Regions from separate parts of the Paenibacillus sp. FSL H8-0079 genome, predicted to be linked through region 1. Evidence: predicted binding sites of a transcription regulator. Region 1 holds the regulator's gene; the other holds the start of a gene.

Region 1 (4,489 bases):
TCGAATTTAACCCAGACCATGACATCCTGGTTATCCTTATTTTTACCGATCAGGGTCCAGTAGATGTTGTCAGAGCCTTCTTTATCTCCCCAGATATACTTTCGCAATTCATCATAGGATGTAATGCCCAGTTGCTCCTGTGCTGCCTGTATGGCGAGCGCTTCTTCCTTGCGCTGATCCTGCGTGACATAGACGTAATAACGCTGAAGTCCAAACAGAATCAGAACCAGTGCAAGCAGCGAAATCCATATCCACTTCTTTTTTTTCTTCAAAAGCCGAACTTCCTTTCCCTATGATGCGCTGTCCTGTAATTAACGAGCAAGCAGACCATCAAATGCCAATTGAGACTCACGCAAAATGCGCTCTTCATCCATAGTCAGACATTCGCCATGCTTCACCACTTGTTTTCCATCCACCCATACATGCTCCACATCTTTGGCAGAAGCCGAGTAGATCGTATGTGAGATCAGGTCTGTATGTGGATAGAAATGTGCCTGTTCAATGTCCAGGGCGATAAAGTCAGCCTTCATGCCAACCTGAAGCGCTCCCGTATTGTTCAAGAAGATGGATTTGGCGCCATATGACGTTCCAAGTAATAACGCTTCGCCTGCTGGTACTGCCGTCGGGTCACCAGACACGCCTTTGTGGATCAATGCAGCGAGTCTCATTTCCTCGAACATATCCAGATTGTTGTTGCTTGCCGGTCCGTCTGTTCCGAGTGACACGGTAACTCCTGCTTTCAGCAAAGCGGGTACACGAGCAACACCGGAAGCCAGTTTCAGGTTACTTCCCGGGTTATGGGACACAGCCACATCATGACGGGCCAGAATCTCGATCTCTTCGTCATTCAGATGCACCGCATGTGCAACCAGAGATGGACGGGAGAAAAAGCCCAGTTTCTCCAGATGTGCCACAGGACGCAGTCCATAATCAGCCACGTTCTGCTCGACTTCACGAAGCGTTTCCGACATATGAGTATGAAGGGGAAGGTTTAGGTCGTTCGCCACCTGTACAAGCTTCTCTATGTAGTCTGGAGGGCATGTATATGGTGCGTGTGGGGAGATTACGGTTGTAATGCGACCATCTGCCTGTCCATTCCACTCACGCGCAAACGCAGCCGACTCCTCCAGCTTCCGCAATTGTTCTTCTTCCGAGCACAGCCCGATTACACCACGTGCCAGTGCTGCTCTAACGCCGGATTGCTCCACCACTTTGGCAACCTGATCCATGTGATCATACATGTCCAGGAAAGCGGTAGTTCCGCCTTTCAACATTTCAAGCACCGATAGCGAAGTTCCCCAATATACATCTTGTGAAGTCATTTTCGCTTCCATCGGCCACATTTTTTCCTGCAACCATACTTGCAGCGCAAGATCGTCTCCATGACCTCTGAGCAGCGACATCGCTGCATGACCATGCGTATTGATCAGACCCGGCAGGAAGAACAGTCCTTTTCCATCCACTTTGGTACAATTTTCGTCTCCATCCGGCAATGTCTCACCAATATGCACAATCTTGTCATTCTCAACAACCATATAGCCTTGAACCACATTCCATGTTGCGCCTTCATTTACGGCAAATTTGCCGTTGTGAATTACCCATCTATTTGTTGTCATCTTCCTCGTCGTCCTTTCCAGTCTCCAAGTAATAGGCCAAACTAAGCAGATCCGTCGTAAAGTCAGCATGATGAATGCGGATATGCGGCGGTGTTTTTAGAATTGTTGGTGCAAAATTGAGGATCGCTTCAATTCCCGATTCAATAAGTTGATCGGCTACATTTTGGGCTTCCGTATCCGGAACCGTGATAATGCCGATGCGGATGTTATCCGTTTTCACTGCTTCCGTCAATTCATTCATTGGTTTTACCGTCAAACTGTTGATTTGACTACCAATCTTCGGTCCATATGCATCAAATACAGCAACAATCTTCATGTTGTCTTTCAGATACGCGTTGTAGTTGGACAAGGCCTGTCCGAGGTTACCCGCGCCCACCAGAGCTACATTAATTTGCTGATCAATTTTGAGAATGTGACGAATTTTCTCGATCAAATAGGATACATCATACCCGATCCCTTTACGACCAAAATCACCGAAGTAAGCCAGGTCTTTACGAATTTGGGCCGGATTCAGATCCAGCCTCTGTCCAAGCTCTTGAGAAGAAACAGTAGCCACCTCACGCTGATGCAACTCGCTCAAATAACGCAAGTAAACAGGCAGACGTCGTACCACCGCTTCCGAAATTTTATCCGATTTCATTCTTGCTCCCCCTTACCAAGGCCACGATAAAATAATAGATGAAAAGATGAGCATTCTGTATAAACTCAAAGATAGAAGTGACTTTTTATACAGAATGCTCCTTGTAATTTAGGTTATAAGTTCTTACGTGCAACTGCTTTATTCGCAAACGGAAAGATCTCATAAAGTTTAACGCCAAACTGTAGCGTCATGCAATGATATAACGAACAAAAAAACCATTATTCTTGTTCTTTATCAGGTTTTTCCAACCATTCGGTAATTCGTGGAACCATTTGCTCTGTGAGCATGTGCTCCATTTTGGGACCAGGTAATGAATATAAAAAGAATTTGCCATAGTACGCTTCAATTACGCGTGTATCATAGACAATCACAATTCCTCTGTCCTTCGCGGTACGCACCAATCGGCCAAATCCTTGCTTGAAACGGATGACCGCTTGCGGTACAGACAGCTTCAGGAATGGATTCTTCTTCTGCTCCTGGAGCAACTCACTCTTGGCTTCCACCAACGGATGATTCGGCGGCTGGAAAGGCAATCGCACAATAGCTAGACACGTCAGCGCATCACCAGGGATATCTACACCCTCCCAGAAGCTGCTTGTGCCCAAAAGTACCGTAGCTTTGGCGTCCTGGAACCTGCGAGTCAACTTCGAGCGGCTTCCACTGTCCACACCTTGCCCTAGCAACGAGATGTCGTTACCAGACAGAGCTTCTTTTAGCGGATCATAGACCTGTCGCAACATCTTGTATGAAGTAAACAGAACCATCATGCGCCCACGCGTGGCAATTGCGGTCTCTGCGAGTGATTGCACCAGCATATTGACAAAGTGCGCATCACCCACACTGCCCTTCACACTCGGGAAATCACGTGGAATCACCAGAAGTGCCTGATCGCGATAGTTGAAAGGTGATGGCAGCATCGACGTTAATAGCCGATTATTCTCGGCGGCTTCCTGCAAACCAAGCTGCTCGATCATGAACTGGAATGACTTATCCACAGAGAGCGTAGCCGATGTAAGCACAACACTTTTCTTTTTATCAAAAAACAAATCCTTAAGTTGTGCACTGACATCTACAGGTACAGCATACAGCTGGAGAGATTTGCTGCGGAACTGGCCGCTGGCTTCCATCCAGTACACCGTTTTGGCATCATCCATACGCATGAAGAAACGTAGATTCTCCTTCAACGTGGTCAGATCTTTCAGCAATCCTGTAATATCCGTGATCAGGCTATCCGATTGATAATCATCCTGATCTTCTTTTACCTCAAGCAGCAATTTGTCCCCTTTGCGAACCAAATCGCCCAATGTCACATGGATTTGGTTCTCCAAATCCTGCAACTCCTGCCATTTGGCCGGTTTTTGAGATGCCTTCAGACGCAGGGAAAATTGTCCTGTTTCTCCCGGTGAAGCATCACTTCGTTCAGGCAACAGACCGAACAAAGCTTCACTCATGCGATCCCATAGCTCCTTAACCTCAAGAGCGAGCGGGAACATCTGATCCACCATGGAGCCCCATTGCACCGAATTTTCATGTCCGGATAACTGCGAACGAAGCATAGGCAGCTGACCATTACGACTGTCTTTAAACAGACGGGTCAGTGTATGAACCAACGTGAAATATTTCATATGCATTCCTAGATGCTTACCAGCCACGTCCTCCAGATGATGTGCCTCATCGATCACAAGACTCTCATACGCTGGCAGTAGCTGATGCGCTGCTTTGACGTCCGTAAATAATTTGGAGTGATTCGTAATTACGATGTCAGACAACCCTGCCTCATGTTTGGCGCGATGGTAGAAACATTTGCGGAACCATGGACAGGATCTTCCCAGACAGGACTCAGATTCGCTCTGTACCGTCTCCCAGAAGTCCCCACCGCGTCCGCTAAGGTTAAGTTCCTCATCATCTCCGGTTTCAGTCTGCGTAAGCCAGACGATCATCTGAGCGGCTGTGAAATAATCCTCTTTCGGTGTGGCGAATTCACGTTTATTGATTTTGTGTTCAAATTTGCGCAGGCACAAGTAATGTCCACGTCCTTTGAATACAGCAGCCTTAAACGGAAACGGAACCACTTGGGTCAGCATCGGAATGTCCCGCTCTCTCAATTGTTCCTGCAGGTTGATCGTATGCGTGCTGACCATGACTTTCTGTTCTTGCTTCACACTTTCGTAAATAGCAGGCAACAGATAACCCAGAGATTTCCCTGTGCCTGTTCCAGCCTCGATCAAGAGGT
Region 2 (4,489 bases), 600 kb from region 1:
GCGAGTGTAAATATTCTTTAGTTCAACGTACGTAGATTAATAGGCCGAACATTATAGGAAATTACACATAAGATACAATAACGGAAGATGAATTAAACACCAAGCAGCGGGGGACCTGTTATGGCAGTGGGAAGGAATGGAAAATCGAATAAGGGCTCCAAAAAAACAAATGCCGCAAACACCCTTCTCAATGGCAACCTTAAAGGAAGAAATCTGGAACTTATCGTTGCAGCATTACTAGTAAGTGGGAAGTTAAGAGTGGATGCGGTCACGTTGTTTCGAGAAGCTACACTGGTCGTTGAATTGGTCGGGCAATATAAAACGCTTCAAAATGTTACACCGTCAAATCAAGACAAACTGGTGCAATTCCTCGATGAGATCGGTGGCGATATGACATTGAATGATGTGATACGGGCATTCCAACAGAGAATCAATTCCTAAACGCCAAGAAATGAGGTTGAAGTGATGTCTGACTTTGATGGAAATGGGTTCGCAGAGCTATTGATCATCGTCATTCTCGTTGTTTTATTTGTATTTGGATCTTCAGATATTGACAGCCTTACCGATGCACCTTCTCAATCCTGAATCGTCGCACAGATAATACAATCCATTGCAGTACGAACTTCATACCTGTTGTAAACGCCAGTCCACAGTTTAGTGGACTGGCGTTTTTGGATGACTAGAGAAATAGCGGTGAGAATGCAATCCAGGCCAAAATAAGGGTAAGCACAATGCAGACATTCTCCACAACGGCTCCACGCTTGGTTCCTGTACTCATCAGATTCACCCGTATGCGCCACTTGAACGGTGGTAACGGACGAATCCCCCGATTGGTTAGTGAATCAGCCAACAGATGCATCGCATATGCTGTACCTCCCGCTACCCAGATCTCCGGTCCCTGCTGCTGGGTCGTGCTGTAAAGCAAGCCCGCCCATATTGCGGTTCCGTACAGAGTATGAGTCAGTCCCCTATGAGTCAGTGTGGTGCAGAGCATTAACAAACTGCCTGCAATCAAGTTCCACGGTGCGAACGCGTGACCATAGAAGACCAGCCCAAGTCCAATCGCAAACATCAGTACTTTGCGAAGCGAACGTGAGGGCAGAAATGATACGAGCGCAATGAGAATCGCAAGCAACAGGTTCCACGGTTTGGCATGAACATAAAAGTACACGAAGACAGCTGTGGGCAACAGAATCGTCTGTAACAGCCTGATCAGACTATTAGGTAAAGCTCTCGATACCAACAGCGAATTCGGCTCATCGATGTCAGGCAATAACGAACCAATCAGAGCAACCGTAACTGCCGGCGCAGTCACCGGCATACCAGCCAACTGCAGAACAGATAGCGATACGCCTGTCCCAATAATCAGGTGGGATCTTCCCATCATGATGCAAAAACTTCCTTTCGAAGAAATAGGGAACATATATGGCCCAGTTCCGATTTTACAACGAAAACAAAATAAGAACAATAGTTCGCATTTCTTATTTGTATGAAAAAAATATAACTTTCTGTGATGGGGCTCACACTATTATATTTATGACTCTTCTATCTTTATTAGTGAATTAAATCACATAAACTGTCGTCAACTACTTGTATAATTTCAAATATAAACCACTAAAATTGTTGGTAATGTACAGCGTCTATCCAAGGAGGCATACACACATGAACGGAAAAAAAGAGAAACTCGTTATCATTGGTAACGGTATGGCAGGAATCAGTACGGTTGAACAAATTTTGAAATTAACTTCGCGATTCGATATTACTGTTTTTGGTACAGAGCCCTACCCTAACTACAACCGCATTATGTTGTCCTATGTGTTGGAAGGTAGCAAAACACTGGATGACATCGTGCTGAATGATCTCCACTGGTATGAGGATTATGGTATTACTCTCCATACAGGAACAACTGTAGCCCGAATTGATTCGGATACGCTTGAGGTCGTTACGGAGGATGGAAATCGCTTCACTTATGACAAAATCATCATTGCGACTGGCTCCAACTCCTTCATTCTGCCGGTACCGGGACATGACAAAGAAGGTGTCGTTGGTTTCCGCGATATCGCCGATTGTAATGTGATGCTCGACGCTGCTAAACAGTACAAAAGAGCGGCCGTTATCGGTGGCGGACTGCTGGGTCTTGAAGCTGCGAAAGGTCTGGTACAACTTGGCATGGAAGTTACCGTAGTGCATCTGATGCAGGATCTGATGGAACGTCAGCTTGATCCGCAAGCTTCAGCCATGTTGAAGGCAGAACTGGAACGTCAGGGTATCCGATTCAAGATGGGTGCGCAGACTTCCGAACTGCTGGGCGGCGAACGGGTCGAAGGGATTCGTTTTGCTGATGATTCTGTACTCAATGTTGATTTTGTGGTCATGGCTGTAGGCATTAAACCCAATACGGCTGTAGCCCGCGAAAGCGGTATGGAAGTGAACCGGGGTATTGTCGTGAATGACTATATGCAGACTTCACTTGCGAATGTCTATTCGGTCGGGGAATGTACAGAGCACCGCGGGGTATGTTATGGCCTCGTTGCCCCATTATTCGAGCAAGGTATGATTCTGGCGAAACATATCTGCGGAGTTGAAACGGCTCCTTATGAAGGTTCTGTTGTATCCACGAAATTAAAAATTTCGGGTGTGGACGTCTTTTCAACTGGTGAATTCATCGACAGTCCAGAGCACACCGTCATTTCGCACAAAGATGACTGGAAACGGACTTACAAAAAAATTCTGCTTCGTGACAATAAAATGGTCGGTGCCGTGCTCTTCGGTGACATTACGGATTCTGCCGAATTGCAAAAACTGATCAAAAATCAAACCGAAATGACCGAGGAATTGTACGGTTCGCTCATGGGCACAGGCTGCGGCGGTCATAAGAAAGCAACCTCTGTTGAAACGATGCCCGAGGACGAGATCGTCTGCGGATGTAACGGGGTCACCAAAGGAACTATTGTCGATGTAATTACAAACCAGGGCCTTACCACTGTAGATGAAATCAAAGCCTGTACCGGTGCAACCCGCTCTTGTGGTGGATGTAAACCAGTTGTGGAACAAATTCTGCAATACGTGCTCGGAGACGGCTTCAGCAGTGGTGCCAAACAGGGAATATGCGGATGTACTTCTATGGGCCGAGATGAGATCGTAGCCGAGATTCGTGAAAAAGGATTACAAACAACCAAAGAGGTCATGAATGTACTCGGTTGGAGCCAACCTGAAGGTTGTTCCAAATGTCGTCCGGCTATCAACTATTACCTTGGCATGATTGCACCGGATACGCACGAAGATGAGAAGGAATCCCGTTTTGTTAATGAACGCATGAACGCGAATATTCAAAAAGATGGAACATACACGGTTGTACCTCGGATGTATGGCGGGGTGACTACACCAGCAGACCTCAAACGCATCGCTGACGTTTCCGTCAAATATGATGTGAAAGCAGTCAAAGTGACTGGCGGTCAGCGTCTCGACTTGATTGGTGTCAAAAAAGAAGATCTGACTAAAGTCTGGGCTGAACTGGATATGCCTTCAGGTTATGCATACGCCAAATCGCTGCGAACGGTCAAAACATGTGTCGGCTCCCAATTCTGCCGCTTCGGTACACAGGATTCCATGGCCATGGGTGCTCGCATCGAACGTAAATTCGAACGTCTGGATCTGCCCGCTAAGTTTAAATATGCCGTGAACGGTTGTCCGCGGAACTGTGCAGAAGCATGTACAAAAGATATTGGTATCGTAGGTAACGACGGCGGCTGGGAGATCTTTATCGGCGGTAACGGCGGTATTAAAGCAAGACTTGCTGATTCCCTATGCAAAGTGAAAACGGATGAAGAGTTGATCGAACTGTGCGGAGCCATCATGCAATATTACCGCGAGACAGGTAACTATCTGGAACGGACTTCCGAGTGGGTGGAACGCATGGGTCTGGAGCATATTCGCTCGATTGTCGTCGATAACCTTGAGGAACGTAAAGCGTTGATGGAGCGGATTGAATTTGCACTTGAGCATGTTGAAGAACCTTGGCAAAAAGCGATTCGCAATGAAGAAGGCCAAAGCAAAATGTTCCATGGTATCGAAGTATCGGCTCGTCCATAAACAAGCACGCAAGATCAATACTGGCGGAATGTTAAATAGATAAGGAGTGGTTTAAGATGACGACAAAACAATCAGGCACCTACTTCCCTGCCGGAGTAGTTGAAGAATTCCTGCCACGAATCGGAAGAGTAGTTGAAATCCAGGATCATCAGCTTGCTGTCTTTCTTGCATCGGATGGTACCATCTTCGCTGCGGATAATCACAACCCCCACCCTAAGGGTGGGCCACTGGCTGAAGGCATTGTGTCCGGGCATTATCTGTACGACCCACTGTATGATTGGAAAATCGACCTGACTACCGGTCTTGTGCAGGCACCAGACAATGGTCAAGTACAGATGTATCCGGTAAAGGTAGAGAACGGCCAGGTCTGGATCGAAATATAGCTCCATTGAAACGT

What was found. Region 1 encodes Rex, which represses fermentation and respiration genes when NADH is low (regulators of the CRP and FNR family bind a similar motif). Its sites were predicted from a motif close to TTGTGAAATATTTCACAA; they were not measured.
Region 2: the regulator Rex is predicted to act here: its motif matches at 1,556-1,573, upstream of nirB (nitrite reductase large subunit NirB).

The regions. Positions count from the first base shown of each region.
Region 1 is NZ_CP150300.1:4,089,006-4,093,494, forward strand. Features, by position in the region: gene MHI06_RS18155 (DUF5590 domain-containing protein) at 1-272, opposite strand, end outside; gene MHI06_RS18160 (amidohydrolase) at 312-1,616, opposite strand; gene MHI06_RS18165 (redox-sensing transcriptional repressor Rex) at 1,603-2,256, opposite strand; gene dinG (ATP-dependent DNA helicase DinG) at 2,475-4,489, opposite strand, start outside.
Region 2 is NZ_CP150300.1:4,692,254-4,696,742, forward strand. Features, by position in the region: gene MHI06_RS21025 (hypothetical protein) at 121-441, shown strand; gene MHI06_RS21030 (metal-dependent hydrolase) at 680-1,387, opposite strand; gene nirB (nitrite reductase large subunit NirB) at 1,663-4,092, shown strand; gene nirD (nitrite reductase small subunit NirD) at 4,149-4,475, shown strand.